DNA from 2 places in the Bradyrhizobium sp. GCM10028915 genome. Region 2 is predicted to be linked to the other one. Evidence: predicted binding sites of a transcription regulator. Region 2 holds the regulator's gene; the other holds the start of a gene.
What was found. Region 2 encodes PhoB, which activates phosphate uptake and scavenging genes when phosphate is short. Its sites were predicted from a motif close to TGTCATNNANCTGTCAT; they were not measured.
Positions count from the first base shown of each region.

Region 1: the regulator PhoB is predicted to act here: its motif matches at 3,577-3,593, upstream of ACFQX9_RS21750 (RNA degradosome polyphosphate kinase).

Region 1 covers NZ_JBHTFN010000044.1:340,571-349,662, reverse strand. Annotated here, with positions in the region: gene ACFQX9_RS21775 (cold-shock protein) at 28-234, shown strand; gene purN (phosphoribosylglycinamide formyltransferase) at 329-982, opposite strand; gene purM (phosphoribosylformylglycinamidine cyclo-ligase) at 997-2,070, opposite strand; gene ACFQX9_RS21760 (CDP-alcohol phosphatidyltransferase family protein) at 2,226-2,768, shown strand; gene ACFQX9_RS21755 (DnaA ATPase domain-containing protein) at 2,861-3,538, shown strand; gene ACFQX9_RS21750 (RNA degradosome polyphosphate kinase) at 3,667-5,859, shown strand; gene ppx (exopolyphosphatase) at 5,875-7,377, shown strand; gene ACFQX9_RS21740 (TerC family protein) at 7,413-8,273, opposite strand; gene ndk (nucleoside-diphosphate kinase) at 8,318-8,740, opposite strand; gene ACFQX9_RS21730 (glutathione S-transferase family protein) at 8,992-9,092, opposite strand, start outside.
Region 2 covers NZ_JBHTFN010000065.1:644,597-653,688, forward strand. Annotated here, with positions in the region: gene ACFQX9_RS32730 (GcrA family cell cycle regulator) at 298-810, shown strand; gene phoB (phosphate regulon transcriptional regulator PhoB) at 1,049-1,756, opposite strand; gene phoU (phosphate signaling complex protein PhoU) at 1,779-2,495, opposite strand; gene pstB (phosphate ABC transporter ATP-binding protein PstB) at 2,506-3,327, opposite strand; gene pstA (phosphate ABC transporter permease PstA) at 3,324-4,169, opposite strand; gene pstC (phosphate ABC transporter permease subunit PstC) at 4,174-5,163, opposite strand; gene pstS (phosphate ABC transporter substrate-binding protein PstS) at 5,263-6,276, opposite strand; gene ACFQX9_RS32765 (ATP-binding protein) at 6,420-7,718, opposite strand; gene ACFQX9_RS32770 (UPF0104 family protein) at 7,752-8,807, opposite strand.

The sequences.
Region 1 (9,092 bases), on a different contig from region 2:
TTTTGTATCTAGCGGAGGAGACTGAGGATGCCGCAAAAGGGCACCGTCAAATGGTTCAACCCGACCAAGGGCTATGGGTTCATCAAGCCGAACGGCAGTGACAAGGACGTCTTCGTCCACATCTCCGCCGTCGAGCGCGCCGGACTCTCGACCCTCAATGAAAATCAGGTGGTTGAATACGATCTCGTGGAGAACCGCGGCAAGGCATCCGCGGAGAACCTCAAGGTTTCCTGATTTCTCTCGCGGTCTGCGCAAGAGATCATGACGTTGCCCCCGGCTCTGCCGGGGGTTTTTGTGGAATGAGAAGTATTCCGAGTGCGACGGCGCTTCACCGCACCAACGGCGAAACCAGAAAATTCTCCGACGGCCCGCTGCCCGCGGTCTTGCACACATCGCCCTCGATCTGGACCTTGCCGGTCGCGAGCAGGCTCAGTGCTGCGGGATAGATGCGGTGCTCGACTTCAAGGATACGCTCCGACAGCGTGTCCGCCGTGTCGTCGTCGCTGACGGGAACCGCGCCCTGCATCACGATTGGGCCGGCGTCGGTCTCGGGGATCACGAAGTGCACCGTCGCGCCGGACAGCTTGACGCCGGCGCGCAAGGCCTGGCCGTGCGGGTCGAGACCGGGGAAGGACGGCAGCAGCGAGGGATGAATGTTGAGCATCCGCCCGTACCACGCCTTGGTGAATTCGGCCGTGAACAGGCGCATGAAGCCGCCGAGGCAAATCAGCTCGATGCCGTGCTGATCGAGTGCTGCTTGCAGCACCTTCTCGAAGCCGGCGCGGTCCTTGCCGAACGGCTTGCTTTCGATCACCAGCGTCTTCACGCCGCTCGCTTTGGCCCTTTCCAGCCCCAGCGCATCGGCCTTGTTCGAGATGACGAGCGAAATCTCCGCCGGAAAATCCGGCGCGGCCGCGCCCTTGATCAGCGCAGCCATGTTGGAGCCACGGCCGGAAATCAGGATGGCGACGCGGCGTTTCATTACAGCGCCGGTCATTACAGCGCCAGGTCGAGATGGCCGTTATAGACGACGCGGTGCTCGCCCTCGGCCGGGATCACGCTGCCGAGCTGTGCCACGGTCTCACCGGCGTCAGTGAAGATCTCCACGACCTCTTCGACCTTGTCCGGCTCGACAATCGCGATCATGCCGATCCCACAATTGAAGGTCCGCAGCATTTCGAGCTCGGCGATGCCGGCCTGCGCGGCCAGCCATTTGAACACCGGCAGCACTGGCAGGCGCGCCAGATCGATACCGACGCCGAGATGCTTCGGCAGCACGCGCGGAATGTTGTCGGTGAAGCCGCCGCCGGTGATGTGGGCAAGCCCCTTCACCGCGCCGGTCTCGCGGATCGCGCGCAGGCAGGATTTGACGTAGAGACGCGTCGGCGTCAGCAACGCGCCGCCGAGCGTCATGACGGGCGCAAACGGCGCCTGCGCCCCGAAGCCGAGGCCGGATTGTTCCACGATCTTGCGCACCAGCGAGAAACCGTTGGAGTGCACGCCCGACGAAGCGAGCCCGATCACGGCATCGCCGGCGGCGATGTCCTTGCGCGGCAAGAGCGTGCCCCGCTCCGCGGCGCCGACGGCAAAGCCGCCGAGGTCGTAGTCGCCGTCTTTGTAGAGGCCGGGCATCTCGGCCGTCTCGCCACCGATCAGGGCGCAGCCGGATTCGCGGCAGCCTTCGGCGACACCGGCGACGATCGACGCGGTCGCCTCCGGATCGAGCTTCCCGCAGGCAAAATAGTCGAGGAAGAACAGCGGCTCGGCGCCCTGCACCACGAGGTCGTTGACACTCATGGCGACGAGGTCGATGCCGATCCCGCCATGCAGGCCGGTCTCGATCGCGATCTTGACCTTGGTGCCGACGCCATCGGTCGCGGCCACCAGGATGGGATCCTTGAAACCGGCCGCCTTGAGATCGAACAGGCCGCCGAATCCGCCGATTTCGGCGTCGGCGCCGGGCCGTGCGGTGGCGCGCACCATCGGCTTGATCAGGTCGACCAAGCGGTTGCCCGCATCGATATCGACGCCTGAATCGGCGTAAGTGAGGCCGTTTTTGCGGTCGGTCATGCCCGATTTCCAGTGGGTTTGCGGCTGGTTACGTCGAATTCCGGGGACGCGCAATGGCTCGCATGGCGCGCCGCCGTATACTATGTAGAGATATCAACCGGTTCAGCCTCCAAAGGGCCGAATTCGAGGTCAGGCCGGGTGCCGGGAAGCGCCGTGTGAGTATACCGAACATCATTACTTTGGGCCGCATCATGCTGGTCCCGATCATCGTCTGGGCCATCGTGTCGAGCCAAATGGAGGTGGCGTTCGCCGTATTCCTGATCGCCGGTATCAGCGACGCGGTCGACGGCTTCCTTGCCAAGCGCTTCAACATGACGAGCGAGCTCGGCGCCTTGCTCGACCCGCTCGCCGACAAGGCGCTGCTGGTCTCGATCTACATGGCGCTCGGCATCTGGGGCGCGATTCCGCGCTGGATCGTCATCCTGGTGGTCTCGCGCGACATCATGATCGTCGCCGCCGTGATCATATCGTGGCTGTTCGACCGACCTGTGGAGATGAAGCCCTCAAAGGTATCCAAGCTCAACACTGTGGCCCAAGTGGCGTTCGCGGCGTTGGTGCTGGCCGCCCTCGCCTTCGGCTTCAAACCCGGTCCTTATGATATAATCCTGATGGGCCTCGTCACGGTCTTCACGCTCTCCTCCGTGTCGCTCTATCTTGTCGAATGGTTGCGGCACATGAGCACGATCGAGGCCAAGTGAGTTGGGAGCGGCCCCGTAAAAGGCCAACTCCCGCTCGATTAGGTCGCATCTCGTCAAACGAAGCCGGCACGCCGGCACGGAGCAAAGCAAGCGTGCCAGGCCGCGTTCATCCCCGACAGTTGGCGTTTTCGCTTCCGCATGCGGAGAGCCTGAGCCGGGACAATTTCCTCGAAGGCCCCGTCAACGCCGCCGGTCTTGCCCTCATCGACGCCTGGCCGGAATGGCCGAACCGAATCATGTGGCTGGCCGGCCCGGAAGGAAGCGGCAAGAGCCATCTCGCCGCGATCTGGGCCGAGGCTTCAGGCGCCCGCTCGACCACGGCCAATGGGCTGACCGCCGAGGCCGTCCCGGCTGCGCTCGCCACCGGCGCGCTGGTGGTCGAGGATCCCAAAGCCAGGGAATTCGACGAGCGCGCCCTGTTCCATCTGATGAATCTGGCCCGCGAGGACGGCGCCTACGTCCTCTTCACCGGACGCGAGGTGCCCGCGTCTCTCGAGATCGAGCTCGCCGACCTGCGCTCGCGGCTCCGCGCCGTCCCCGTTGTCTCGCTGCTGCCGCCCGACGACCAGCTCTTCCGCGGCCTGATCGTCAAGTTCTGCGCCGACCGCCAGCTCGCGGTGGACGAGAGCGTGGTCAGCTACCTCGCCACTCGCCTGGAGCGGTCCTCGGCCGCCGCCCGACGGGCTGTGGACCTGCTGGACAGCGAGGCCTTGCGCCTCGGCCGCCCCGTCACCCGGGCCCTGGCGGCCGAGCTGCTCCGGGATGTCTGACCAAGGCGGGTTGACGCGGCCGGGCGGCGGAACATCAATGTCATCGAAACGTCATCGCTCTAACACATGCTCCCGCGGGTTTTGCGCGTAAGTCGCAAATTGGAGCGAACTGGATGGACCGACTTCTGATGGATTCTGCGCAAGCTGTTGAAGTTAAAGAAAAAGCCCCGGAAGCCGAAGGCCCGCCGCCGATCGCATCGAGCCCCGAGCGGTTCATCAATCGCGAGCTTTCCTGGCTGCACTTCAACCGCCGCGTCCTGGAGGAATCGGTCAATCCCAGCCACCCCATGCTGGAGAGGGTGCGATTCCTGTCGATTTCAGCGAATAACCTCGACGAGTTCTTCATGGTCCGCGTCGCCGGCATCAAGGCCCAGGTGCGCGAGGGTATTGCTGAGCGCAGCCCCGACGGTCTGACCCCGTCCGAGCAGCTCGCGCTCATCAACCGGACCGTCTCGCAGCTTGCCTCCGACCAGCAGGCAATCTGGCGCGACCTGCGCGGCACGCTCGCCGACGAGGGTATCGTGCTGGTCGAGGGCAAGGAGGTCACCAAGGCGGAACGAACCTGGGTCGAGGACTACTTCCTCAGCAACGTGTTCCCGCTGCTGACGCCGCTCGCGATCGACCCGGCCCACCCCTTCCCGTTCATTCCGAGCCTCGGCTTCACCATCGCGCTCCAGCTCACGCGCGCCGCCGACGGCAAGCAGATGAACGCGCTGATCCGCATGCCCGGCAAGATCGACCGCTTCATCCGTCTGCCGGCTGACGGCAAGGTCGTCCGGCTGATCTCGCTGGAGCAGGCCACCGCGCTGTTCATCAACCGCCTGTTCCCCGGCTACAATCTTCACGGCCAGGGCGCCTTCCGCGTCCTCCGCGACTCCGAACTCGAAATCGAGGAAGAGGCCGAGGATCTCGTCCGCCTGTTCGAGACCGCGCTGAAGCGCCGCCGCCGCGGTTCGGTGATCCGACTCGAGATCGACGCCAAGATGCCGGAGCAGCTGCGCAGTTTCGTGCAGCACGCGCTGTCGACCGCCGACGACGAGGTGTTCCTGGTCGATGGCGTGCTCGCCATGAACGAGCTCTCGCAGCTCACCCGCCTTGACCGGCCCGATCTCGAATTCACCCCTTACGTGCCGCGCCATCCCGAGCGCGTGCGCGAGCAAGGCGGCGACATCTTCGCTGCGATCCGGCAGAAGGACCTCGTCGTCCATCACCCCTACGAATCCTTCGACGTCGTGGTGCAGTTTCTCCAGCAGGCGACGCGCGACCCCGACGTCGTCGCCATCAAGCAGACGCTCTACCGCACCTCCAGCAACTCGCCGATCGTGCGCGCGCTCGTGGAAGCCGCCGAAGCCGGCAAATCCGTCACCGCGCTGATCGAGCTGAAGGCCCGCTTCGACGAGGAGGCCAACATCCGCTGGGCGCGCGACCTCGAACGCGCCGGCGTGCAGGTCGTCTACGGCTTCCTCGAACTGAAGACCCACGCGAAACTCTCGATGGTGGTGCGGCGCGAGGGCGGCAGCCTCACGACCTACGTCCACACCGGCACCGGCAATTACCACCCGGTGACCGCGCGCATCTACACCGACCTCTCCTACTTCACCTCGGAGCCGACCATCGGCCGCGACGCCGCGCGCGTGTTCAACTTCATCACCGGCTACGCTGCGCCGAGCGATCTGGAAAAGATGGCGGTGTCTCCGCTGACCTTGCGCAAGCGCATCATCGAGCACATCCAGGGCGAGACCGCGCATGCGCGGCACGGCCGGCCTGCTGCGATCTGGATGAAAATGAACGCGCTGGTCGACCCCGATATCATCGACGCGCTCTACGAGGCCTCCCAGGCCGGCGTGCAGGTCGAGCTCGTGGTGCGCGGTATCTGCTGCCTCAGGCCCGGTATTCCCGGCCTGTCGGAGAACATCCGCGTCAAGTCGATCATCGGACGATTCCTCGAACACGGCCGAATTTACTGCTTCGGCATGGGCCAGGGCCTGCCGAGCGCGAAAGCGGCTGTATATATCTCCTCAGCCGACATGATGCCGCGCAACCTCGACCGCCGCGTCGAGGTGCTGTGTCCGCTGCAGAATCCCACGGTGCATCAGCAGGTTCTCGAACAGATCATGGTCGCGAATCTCAAGGACAATGAACAGAGCTGGCAATTGTTGCCGGACGGGTCCTCAACGCGTATGAAGACCGCGAAGGGCGAGGAGCCTTTCAACGTCCACAACTACTTCATGACAAATCCGAGTCTGTCTGGCCGTGGTAAGTCGCTCAAGGAATCCTCGCCGCGCCGCCTCACGCGCCGTAATGAACGTCATCAATCTTGATCCGGGATCGTCGACGTGAAGCGGCCGCGCAAGCGCGGCTCGAGCGTCGCGGTCATCGACATCGGCTCCAACTCGGTCCGTCTCGTCGTCTACGAGGGACTGACGCGGAGCCTCATTCCCATCTTCAACGAGAAGACGCTGTGCGGCCTCGGGCGCGAAGTGCAGAGCACGGGACTGCTTGCGCCCGACGCCGTCGACAAGGCGCTGACCTCGCTCAAGCGCTTCCGTGCGCTGTGCCGGGTCATGCAGGTCGGGCGGGTGTTTGCGATTGCGACCGCCGCCTGCCGCGATGCCTCCAACGGCGCCGACTTCATCGCGAAAGCCGAGCGCATCTGCGCGGTGAAGATCGAGATCCTGTCGGGCCCGCGCGAGGCGCGGCTGTCGGCGCTTGGCGTGATCTCCGGCATCCATCATCCTGACGGCATCGTCGGCGACCTCGGCGGCGGCTCGCTCGAACTGATCGACGTGCGCAAAAACACCGTGCGCAGCGGCGTGACGCTGCCGCTCGGCGGCCTCGCGCTGCAGGACCTCGCGCATAAATCCCTGAAACGCGCCGACCGCATCGTGCGCGAAGCGCTCGATGGGGTGCCGCAGCTCAAGGCGGGGAGCAGCCGCAGCTTCTACGCGGTCGGCGGCACCTGGCGCGCGCTTGCGCGCATCCACATCATCCAGAGCGGCTATCCGCTGCAGGTGATGCACGGCTATTCGATTTCGGCGGCCGAGGCGCTCGATTTCTCGCGTCGTCTCCGCCGGCTTGCGGCCGCCGGCATGCTCGCCGACATCGAGATCGTCGCCGATGCCCGGCGTCCGCTCCTCACCTATGCGGCGCTGGTGCTCGAGCACATCATCCGGGTGGCGAAGCCGAAGACCATCGTGTTCTCGACCTTCGGCGTGCGCGAGGGCCTGCTGCACGAGAAGCTGCCGGAGTCCGAGCGCAACAAGGACGGACTGATCTGCGCGGCCGAGGAGCTGAACCAGCTGCTGTCGCGTTCGGCAAAGCACGCCCGCGAGCTGATCGCCTGGACCGACCGCCTCGCGCGCGTGGTGAAGCTGCGCGAGACCGAAGAAGACCGCCGCCTGCGCCACGCCGCGTGCCTGCTGTCCGACATCGGGTGGCGCGTGCATCCCGACCATCGCGGCGAGCAGACGCTGAGCCTCGTCGTCAACGGTAATTTCGGCGCGATCACCCACACCGAGCGCGCCTTCGTCGGGTTGTCCGTGTTCTATCGCTATGCGGGCCTCAGCGAGGAGAACCAGCCGCCGGTCGCCATGCAGGAGCTGCTGACGCCGGCGCAGCTCGAACGCGCCCGCCTGCTGGGCGCGGCCTTCCGCGTCGCACATCTGATCTCGGCGGCGCGTCCGGGCGTCTTGCCCGCGACGCATTTCCGCAGCATGGGCCGCAAGCTGTTGCTGGTGTTCGAGCACCGCCTCGGCGATCTCGTCGCGGATCGAGTCGGCAGCCGCTTCCGCGCGCTCGCCCGCCTGATCAACCGCGCCGGCTCGATCGTCCGACGCTAGCGCTTTTCCCAAGAGATCATGCTCAAAAGATAGATCTACTCCGCCGAGGCCTTGACGTGGCGTTCGGAGGACTCCAGCGCGGCCGCGCTCATGCTGCGGCGGCGCCAGATGGAGCCGACGACCAGCACGACAACGACGCCGAGAGCTGCGCAGAGATATTCGCCGCCTCCGCCGCCATGGGCGAATTGCGGCGGGATGCGCAAGGCGCCGAGCATGTTGTCGAGCGAAGCGCCGAACGGACCGTCGAACAGCGCATGCAGCCTCGGCGCGATGCCGGGATCGGTCGCGATCACTTCGCCCGCGATCCAGCCGAGCAGCGCCGCGCCGGCCCACACCAGAACCGGCAGCTTTGCGAGCAGCGCCATGATCAGCGCCGCGCCGGCGACGATCAAGGGCACGCTGATGGCAAGACCGAGCACCAGCAAGGGCACGCTGCCATTGGCGGCCGCGGCCACCGCAATGACGTTGTCCAGGCTCATGACGATGTCGGCAACGACGACGATCTGCACGGCCTGCCACAGATGCGACGCCGACTCGACGCCGTCCTCGTCCTCTTGCTCCGGCACCAGCAGCTTGGCCGCAATCACGATCAGCGCGAGGCCGCCCACCAGCTTGAGGTACGGCAACTCCATCAGGCTCGCGACGATGCCCGTGAAGATGATCCGCAGCAGCACCGCGGCGCCCGCACCGAGGATCATGCCCCACAGCCGATGCCGCGGCTTGAGGCCGCGACAGGCAAGCGCGATCACCAGCGCATTGTCGCCGGACAAGAGGATGTTGATCCAGATGATCTTGCCGACCGCGACCCAAAAGGTCGGTTCGGCCATCTCAACGCGGAACTGGGTGAAGAATGCCCCGATCGTAGCGGGATCGAAGATCTGCCAGAGCCAGTTCACACTACGTCCTTTCGCCGCGTCTCGTTACCTTATCGGCTGACGGATCAGCCGACGATCTCGTTGCCCGAGAAGAACTGCGCGATCTCGATCGCGGCGGTCTCCGGCGCATCCGAGCCGTGCGCGGAGTTCTCGCCGATCGACTTTGCGTAGAGCTTGCGGATGGTGCCGTCAGCCGCCTTGGACGGATCGGTCGCGCCCATCACGTCGCGATACTTGGCGACGGCACCCTCGCCTTCCAGCACCTGGACGACCACGGGGCCCGACGTCATGAACTCCACGAGCTCACCGAAGAAGGGGCGCGCCTTGTGGACCGCATAGAAGGTCTCGGCCTGTTCCTTGGTCATGCGGATACGCTTCTGCGCGACGATGCGCAGGCCCGCCTTCTCGATCACGGCGTTAACCGCACCGGTGAGATTGCGCGCGGTGGCGTCGGGCTTGATGATCGAGAAGGTGCGTTCGATGGCCATGATGTTGTCCTTGAAGAGAAACAGTGGTTCGGAGTTGCCGGGCTTATATCGGCGCCTTCGCGATACGGCAAGCGACCGCCCAAACGGGCTCGCGGGCGCTTCGCCGCAGGCCGAGGGCGAGTGTTCACCTGAACCGATACTTGTAGATGGCGGCGATCTGGGCGAAGGTCGGCGTCGGGCTTAGGGCCGCTTTCGACCCCATGACGTTGAGTGCTGACCTCTCGTGTCTCGATTGGCGGACGAAACGGGAATCAGGTGTTCACCCCTTCGTGCGAACGCTCCATGGCACGCTTGTAGGCGTCGCGGCCGGTGGTGCGGGCGAGATAGGCCTGTTCGGCGTCGCCGAGGGTGA
Region 2 (9,092 bases):
ACGCTGAATCCGTAGTCTTGCGGTGCCGATTTTGCGGGATATGGCCACGGAACATGTGGAAGCGAGTCGGCGGACTCTTGCGCGGGAGTCACGCCATATTGTAGCGTTTGGATTGTCAGATACGACATCTCGTGCAGTGGTTCTGATCTTTAAGTCCTTATGTACCGGCGTAAACGTTCGGGCGTTCAAGACGCGCCCGGCGAGCCTTAAGGGATTCTGGCGGCACGGGTTTTTGAAGGCTTAGGCATTCGCTGCGAGGCCCCAGGATGGCTGGCGCGCAGCGAGGGAAAGGGTGCAATGACGGTTTTGACCTGGTCCGATGATCGCGTCGAGCAGCTGAAAAAGCTCTGGGAGGCCGGACTTTCGGCCAGCCAGATCGCGGCGGAGCTCGGCAATGTGACCCGCAATGCCGTGATCGGCAAAGTGCACAGGCTCGGCCTTTCGGGCCGCGCCAAGAGCCCATCATCGGCAGCGCCGCGGCCGCGCAAGGCGCGCCCCGCGCAGCACATGATGCGGGTGAGCCGCCCGATCTCGCGCGGCAACACCGCGCTGGCGCAGGCCTTCGAGGTCGAGGCTGAGCCGGATCCGGTCACCTACGACAACGTGGTGCCGATGAGCCAGCGGCTGTCGCTGCTGGAATTGAACGAGGCGACCTGCCACTGGCCGGTCGGCGATCCCTCGAGCCCGGACTTCTTCTTCTGCGGTGGAAGGGCGCTGTCCGGACTGCCCTATTGCGCCCAGCACTCGCGCGTTGCGTACCAGCCCGCGTCGGATCGGCGCCGCGCACCGGTAAAGCCGGGTCCCCGTTAGTCGTCACGCGAAGACAGTTCAACAATTTCAGTGTCGTCCCGGCCTAGTGCGCAATTGCGCACGGGGGGCCGGGACCCATACTCCGAGCACGCAATAATCGTGCGGAAGGGGTCACTCCGAGTCTTCGCCAAACCACGTTCGGTGGTTATGGGTCCCGGATCAGCGCTCGCTTCGCTCGCTTGTCCGGGACGACGGCTGAGAATGCAGGGACAGCTCGCCAACAAACAAGCCTGCAACCCTACACCTGCTCCGCCTTCGCGAAGCGATCATCCAGCGCGTAGCCGGCGCCGCGGACGGTGCGGATCGGGTCCTGCTCGCGGCCGAGATTGAGCAGCTTGCGCAGGCGACCGATATGCACGTCGACGGTGCGCTCGTCGATATAGATGTCGCGACCCCAGACGCTGTCGAGCAGCTGCTCGCGCGAGAACACGCGCCCCGGATGCTCCAGGAAGAACTCCAGCAGGCGATATTCGGTCGGACCGAGATCGATCGGCCGGCCCGAGCGCGCCACGCGGCGCTTGTCACGGTCGAGCTCGATGTCGCCAAAAGCAAGGACGGTGGCGAGGCGCTCCGGGCTCGCGCGCCGCAGCAGGCCTTTCACGCGCGCCAGCAGCTCCGGCACCGAGAACGGCTTGACGATGTAATCGTCGGCGCCGGTCGCAAGACCCCGCACCCGCTCGCTCTCCTCGCCGCGCGCGGTGAGCATGATGATCGGAAGCTGCTTGGTCTCGGGACGGGTGCGAAGCCGCCGGCACAATTCGATGCCTGACAGGCCCGGCAGCATCCAGTCGAGCACGATCAGATCGGGGATGTGCTCCTTGAGGCGGGTGTCGGCGTCGTCGCCGCGCATCACCGTCTCGACGTCATAGCCGTCGCCTTCGAGGTTGTAGCGGAGAAGCTCGGTCAGGGCTTCCTCGTCCTCAACCACCATAATGCGTGCGCCCATCGGGTCGTCGCTCCTTAAGTCTTCAGGTGTTCGGTACCGTGTTGGCAAAGGTCGTCATGTCGCCCTTCGGCCGCTTGTCGGTGATCGCCTGGCCCTCGATCATGTAGAACACGGTCTCGGCGATATTGGTGGCGTGGTCGCCGATCCGCTCGATGTTCTTGGCGCAGAACATCAAATGGATGCAGAACGAGATATTGCGCGGATCCTCCATCATGTAGGTGAGGAGTTCGCGGAACAGCGAGGTGCAGATGGCGTCGACTTCCTCGTCGCCCTTCCACACCGCCATCGCCGCCGGCAAATCATGCGCGGCATAGGCGTCCAGCACCGACTTGACCTGCTGCTGCACGAGGTCGGTCATGTGCTCGAGGCCGCGGAACAGCTTGAGCGGATGGAAGTCCGTCTCCAGCGCCGCAACCCGCTTGCCCATGTTCTTGGCGAGGTCGCCGATGCGCTCGAGATCGGTCGCGACGCGCATGGCGCCGACGATCTCGCGCAGATCGACCGCCATCGGCTGGCGGCGGGCGATGGTGAGCACCGCACGCTCCTCGATGCGCTTCTGCAGCGCGTCGAGCTCGGTGTCGATGGCGACGACGCGCTGGCCGAGCGGGACGTCGCGGCGGATCAGCGCGTCGACGGACTCGACGATCATGCGCTCGGCGATGCCGCCCATCTCGGCGACCAGGCGAGTGAGTTCCTGGAGGTCGGTGTCGAAGGCCTTTGCGGTATGTTCAGAACCCATGTCGCGTCTCCTAGCCGAACCGGCCGGTGATGTAATCCTGCGTGCGCCGATCGGACGGCGACGTGAAGATCTTGCTGGTGTCGTCGAACTCGATCAACTCGCCGAGATACATGAAGGCGGTCTTGTCGGAGACGCGCGCCGCCTGCTGCATGTTGTGGGTGACGATCGCAATCGTGTAATCCTCGGACAGCTCCTGGATCAGCTCCTCGACCTTGGCGGTCGAGATCGGGTCGAGCGCCGAACAGGGTTCGTCGAACAGGATCACCTCGGGCCTCACCGCGACGGTGCGGGCGATGCAGAGGCGCTGCTGCTGGCCGCCGGAGAGCGACAGGCCGGAGGCGTTGAGCTTGTCCTTGACCTCGTTCCACAGCGCGCCGCCGCGCAGCGCCTTCTCGACGCGGCCGTCCATCTCGGACTTCGAGATCTTCTCATAGAGACGGATGCCGAACGCGATGTTCTCGTAGATCGTCATCGGGAACGGCGTCGGCTTCTGGAACACCATGCCGACGCGGGCGCGCAGCAAATTGAGGTCCAGCCTGGGGTCGAGGATGTTGGTCTGATCGAGCATCAGCTGACCGGTGGCGCGCTGGCCGGGATAGAGGTCGTACATCCGGTTGAAGATGCGCAGCAGGGTCGACTTGCCGCAGCCCGACGGTCCGATGAACGCCGTAACACGGTTGGCGCCGAGCGTCAGGTTGATGTTCTTCAGCGCATGGTGCTCGCCGTAATAGAAGTTCAGGTTACGCACGGTCACCTTGGGGGGCGCCTCGGGCAGCACCGCCGCGTGCGGCAGTCCACCGGACGCGCTCATCGACACGGAAAGATCACTCATTTTGCGGTCCTCTCGGCGCCAAGGATGCGCGCGAAAATATTAAGGGCAAGAACGGTCAGGGTGATGAGCAGCGCCCCGCTCCAGGCCAACTGCTTCCAATAGGCATAGGGGCTCTGCACGAAGTTGTTGATGGTCACAGGCAGGTTCGCCATCGTCTTGTTCAGGCCGAGGCTGAAGAACTGGTTCGATAGCGCGGTGAACAGCAGCGGCGCGGTTTCACCGGCGACGCGAGCGGTCGCGAGCAGCACGCCGGTGATGAGACCCGATCGGGCAGCCCGATAAGCGATCCGCTTGATCACCAGCGAACGCGGCAGGCCGAGCGCCGAGGCCGCCTCGCGCAACGCGTTCGGCACCAGCAGCAGCATGTCCTCGGTCGTGCGCAGCACCACCGGGATCACGATGACCGCGAGGGCGAGCGAGCCTGCGATCGCCGAGAAGCCGCGCATCGGCACCACCACGGCGCCGTAGATGAACAGGCCGATGATGATCGACGGCGCCGAGAGCAGGATGTCGTTGATGAAGCGGATCACCGAGGTCAGCCGGTCATTGCGGCCGTATTCGGCGAGATAGGTGCCGGCGAACATGCCGAGCGGCGCGCCGATGCCGACGCCGATCACGGTCATGATCAGCGAGCCGACGATGGCGTTGAGCAGACCGCCCTCGTTCGATCCCGGTGGCGGCGTGTTTTCGGTGAACAGCTGGACATTGAGTCCCGCCAGCCCGTTGTAGAGCAGCGTGATCAGGATCAGCGCGAGCCAGGTGACGCCGAAGGCGGTTGCGGCGATGCAGAGCCCGCGGACGACGATGTCCTTGCGGCGGCGGCGTGAATAGATCGGATTCATGGCGCTAATTCCCCGCCTTCTTTTCCAGCCGCATCAGCATCAACCGCGCCGCTGCGAGCACGAAGAACGTCAGCACGAACAGCAGGAGGCCGAGCAGGATCAGACCGGACTGGTGCAGGCCGTCGCTCTCGGCGAACTCGGATGCGATCGCCGCCGAGATCGTGGTGCCCGGCGCAAAGATCGATGACGAGATCCGGAACGAGTTGCCGATGATGAAGGTCACCGCCATGGTCTCGCCGAGCGCGCGGCCCAGCGCCAGCATGATGCCGCCGATGACGCCGACCCGGGTGTAGGGGATCACCACGCTGCGGACGACTTCCCATGTGGTGCAGCCGACGCCGTAGGCGGCTTCCTTCAGGACCGGAGGCACCGTCTTGAACACGTCGACCGAGATCGAGGTGATGAAGGGCAGCACCATGATGGCAAGGATCAGCGCGGCATTGAACAGGCTGAGATAGGACGGGGGACCTGCGAAGATCGCGCCCAGCACGGGAACGCCGTCGAAGATCTTGATCATGAAGGGCTGGAACGTGTTGGCCAGGAACGGACCCAACACGAAGAAGCCCCACATGCCGTAGATGATCGAGGGAATACCGGCGAGCAGCTCGATTGCCATGCCGATCGGGCGGCGCAGCCATTGCGGGCAGAGCTCGGTGAGGAAGATCGCAATGCCGAGACCCACGGGAATGGCGATCAGCATCGCGATGAAGGAGGTGACGAGCGTGCCGTACATCGGCCCGAGCGCGCCGAGCACCGGCGGATCTGCGGAGGGCGCCCAGCGCTGCGTCCACAGGAAGGAGACGCCGTATTCTTTCATCGCCGGGAAAGCGCCGACGATCAGCGAAATGATGATGCCGCCGAGGATCAGAAGCACCGAGATCGCGGAGAGCCGCGTAATCCAGTAGAAGGTAACGTCGCCGAGCTTGAACGCGCTCAAGGCCTTGGCGCGGTTATACGGTCCGGCGTCGTCGATTACATCGCTCTGAACGGCCATCTCTGCCACGCCGATCCCCTGTACCAGATAGTATACGTTTTTTGTTGGTCCGTGCCCCGGATGCAGCGCAGCGCATCCGGGGGCACGAGCGTCGCGAACCTAGCTCTTGATGTCGGCAGCCCAGGTCTTCTCGATCAGCTGAACGACCGGATCCGGCATCGGGATGTAGTCGAGCTCTTCAGCCGCCTTGCCGCCGCTCTTGAAGGCCCAGCGGAAGAATTTGATGGCTTCCTGCGAGGCCGCCTTGTCGGTGGCGTCCTTGTGCATGAGGATGAAGGTCGCCGCCGTGATCGGCCAGGATTTCTCGCCGGGCTGGTCGGTCAGGATGACGTAGTAGCCGGGAGCCTTGGCCCAGTCGGCGTTGGAGGCGGCCGCCTGGAAGGCTTCGACGGTGGGCTGCACAGGCTTGCCGGCCTTGTTGATGAGACCGGTGTAGGTCAGCTTGTTCTGCTTGGCATAGGCGTACTCGACATAGCCAATCGAGTTCTTGGTCTGGCTGATGTTGCCGGACACGCCTTCATTGCCCTTGGCGCCGACGCCGACCGGCCACTCGACCGCGGTACCCTCACCGACCTTGCTCTTCCAATCCGCGCTGGCCTTGGCGAGGTAGTTGGTGAAGTTGAAGGTGGTGCCCGAACCGTCCGAACGGCGGACCACGGTGATGGCCTCCGAGGGCAGCTTCACGTTCGGGTTGAGCTTCTTGATCGCGGCGTCGTCCCATTTGGTGATCTTGCCGAGATAGATGCTGGCCAGCGTCTCGCCGTCGAACACCAGTTCACCGGGCTTCACGCCCTCGATGTTGACGACGGGCACGATGGCACCCATCACCATCGGCCACTGGACGAGGCCGTCCTTCTCGAGCTGCTCGGCCTTGAGCGGCGCATCGCTGGCGCCGAAGGTCACGGTCTTGGCCTGGATCTGCTTAATGCCGCCGCCGGAGCCGATCGACTGGTAGTTCAGACCGTTGCCGGTCTCCTTCTTGTAGGCGTCGGCCCATTTGGAATAGATCGGGAACGGGAACGTCGCGCCGGCTCCGGTGATGTCGGCAGCAAAGGCCGCCGTCGTCGATGCGGCGACCATGCCAGCAGCGACGAGTGTTTTGAGGAAATTCATGCTGGTCTCCATACAGGGGAGCGAAGCGCCATCCGCGCCCGATCGCGCTCCCCGTGCCGCCCCTTTAGGAGCGGACAGCTGAGCTTTTACGAAGGTTTGGTGACAGTCGGATGACAGTGTTAAGCAGCTGAAATCGCTGGAATTTAGCTCAGAGCCGCAGGCTTGCCCTGGGGAAAACAGGCGGTGAAAGTGGCGCCCTGTTTGGGCACGCTTTCGATCAAAAGCCGGCCGCGATGACGGTTAAGAATATGTTTCACCAGCGACAATCCCAGGCCGGTGCCGCCCTGCGAGCGGCTGTCGCCGACATCGACCCGGTAGAAGCGCTCGGTCAGCCGCGGCAGGTGCTCCGGCGCGATGCCGGGGCCGAAATCCCGGACCAGCACACGGATTTCCTGAGTTCCATCAGGGGCCGCGCCTGATATCAGCGACACGATAATGCGTCCACCGGAGGCGCCGTATTTGAGCGCGTTCTCGATCAAATTCTCGAACAGGCGGAGCAACTCCTCGCGGTCCCCCGCGATCAGCACCGGGGTCTCGGGCAGCTGGGTCTCGACCTCGACCTGGCGTTCCCGCGCCAGCGGTTCGAGCCCATCGGCGACCTGCAAGATGATCGGCAGCAGGTCGACCAGGGTGTCGGGCCGCACATGGGCCGACAGCTCCACCCGCGACAGCGACAAGAGATCGTCGATCAGGCGCGCCATCCGGGTGGCTTGGTTGTGCATGATGCCGAGGAAGCGCTCGCGCGCCTTGGGATCGTCCTTGGCCTGGCCCTGGAGCGTGTCGATGAAGCCGGACAGCGCGGCCAGCGGCGTGCGCAGCTCGTGGCTGGCATTGGCGACGAAATCGGCCCGCATTTCCTCGACCCGGCGCAGCGGCGTCTGGTCGTGAAAGGTCATCAGCATGCATTTGTCGGCGCCGCCAAAGGTGGTCGGCACCGGCACCGGCGTGATGGTCAGCTCCATCCAGCGGTCGACCGGGACATGGTCGAGATAGGTCGCGCGCCGCGGCTCGGTGGTCGCGATCGACTCGCGCAGCGCCGTGATGATCTCGGGCGAGCGCAGCGCGAACTGGGCGAGCTCATTCCGGCGCAGTGCCGGCGCGAGCTGGGCGGCTGCGGCGTTGAGATGGATGACGCGGCCGGCGCGGTCGAGCAGGACCGCGGGATCGGGCATGCCGGCGACCACTGCGGCGACCGCCGCGCTCTCGACCGGGTTGACGCGGCGGGTCTCTTCGCGCGAGGCGGCGGTATCGTGCAGGCGCCACGGGATCAGCGCTGCGGCCGCGATGCAGAGGAACACCGCAATCGCATGCAGCGCCGATAATTCCCCCAGCGAGACCACCACGGATAGCGCGAGCGCCGCGGCGATCAGGATGACGGTCGAGTGCCGCAGCCGGTCGGACCAGGGCGGGGAGGAGGGAGAAGTTGGGGCGTCGATCGCCATCGGGGCGGGCTTCTCCAAAAGGCCTTGCGCCGGTCAGGCGCCGCTGTCGCTGCGCTTTCTCACGTAAGCGGCTTCAGGCGCGGGGCCGGGGTCGAGCTTGAGCGCCGCCTGCTGCAGGCGCTTCGATCGCGCGCCGATGATAACTTCGCGAAACGTCAGCAAGATTACAGAAATGACGAAAGGGGACAGATAATAGAGGACGCGGAACAGCAGCATCCCGCCCAGCAGCTCCTCGCGGTCCATCTGCCAGAGCCCGACCAGCATCGCCGCGTCGAACACGCCAAGGCCTCCGGGCGAATGGCTGGCAAAGCCGAGCAGCGTGGCCGAGACGAAGATCACCGCGACCACCACGAAACCGAGATTGGGCTCGTCAGGGACCAGCACGTACATCGCGAGCGCGCAGAAGCCGAGATCGATGATGCCGATCGCGATCTGGAGCAGCGTCAGCGGGCCGCCCGGCAGCATCACGGTCCAGGGCCCGCGGCCGACCATGCGCGGCTGGGTCCAGACCCAGACCACGTAAGCGATCAGTCCGACGATGATCATCATCGCCAGCATCCGGTTCAGCCAGGGCGGAAGCATGTCGATCGAGGCCGCGGCTTCCGGATGATAGGAGATGCCGAGGCCCAGCACCGCGGCATTGCCGAGCCAGAAGGTCAGGCCGGCGAGGAAGCAGATCTTTGCGACGTCGATCGCGTTCAGGCCGTAGGCGGAATAGATGCGGTAGCGCACCGCGCCGCCGGTGAAGACGCTGGCGCCGACATTGTGGCCGATCGAATAGCTGGTGAAGGCAGCGAGCGCGTTAATCCGATAGGGCACGTGGGGATGGCCGATCGCGCGCACGGCGAACAGGTCGTAGAAGGTCAGCGTGAAATAGCCCGCAGCGACGAACAGCGCCGCCATCGCGATCTGGCTCGGCTCGGTGCTCTTGATCGCTTCGAGGACTTCGTTGACATCGATGCCGCGCAGCATGTGGTAGAGCACATAGCAAGCGATGCCGATGACCGCGACGCTGATCACAACTCCAAGCTTATGCAGGATTTGCTTCTGGCGCAGAAACGACATCGCCCTGCGTATGGCTTCCAGCATCTAAACCTCGAACAACGCTTCAGCGGCCAGGGTGGCCGGCGAACAGGCGGACGACACGCAGGCACCCGACGAATCCTCGCCGGCGGCTCCGGCATCGCGCATGCCCCCTGCCCCTCCACTAGCGCGTTTTGGGGCGGAGTGGAATTCGACAATTCGAACAAAAAGTCGTGGCTTCAAGGTTTTAGGCAGGTTGCGGGCTCCTGATGCACGGTTTGGCGCTTTCGGCGGCAAGCCTGACGCGAATCTCCATGGCCATCCTGGCGCAGACGCCATGAAGTTTTGATG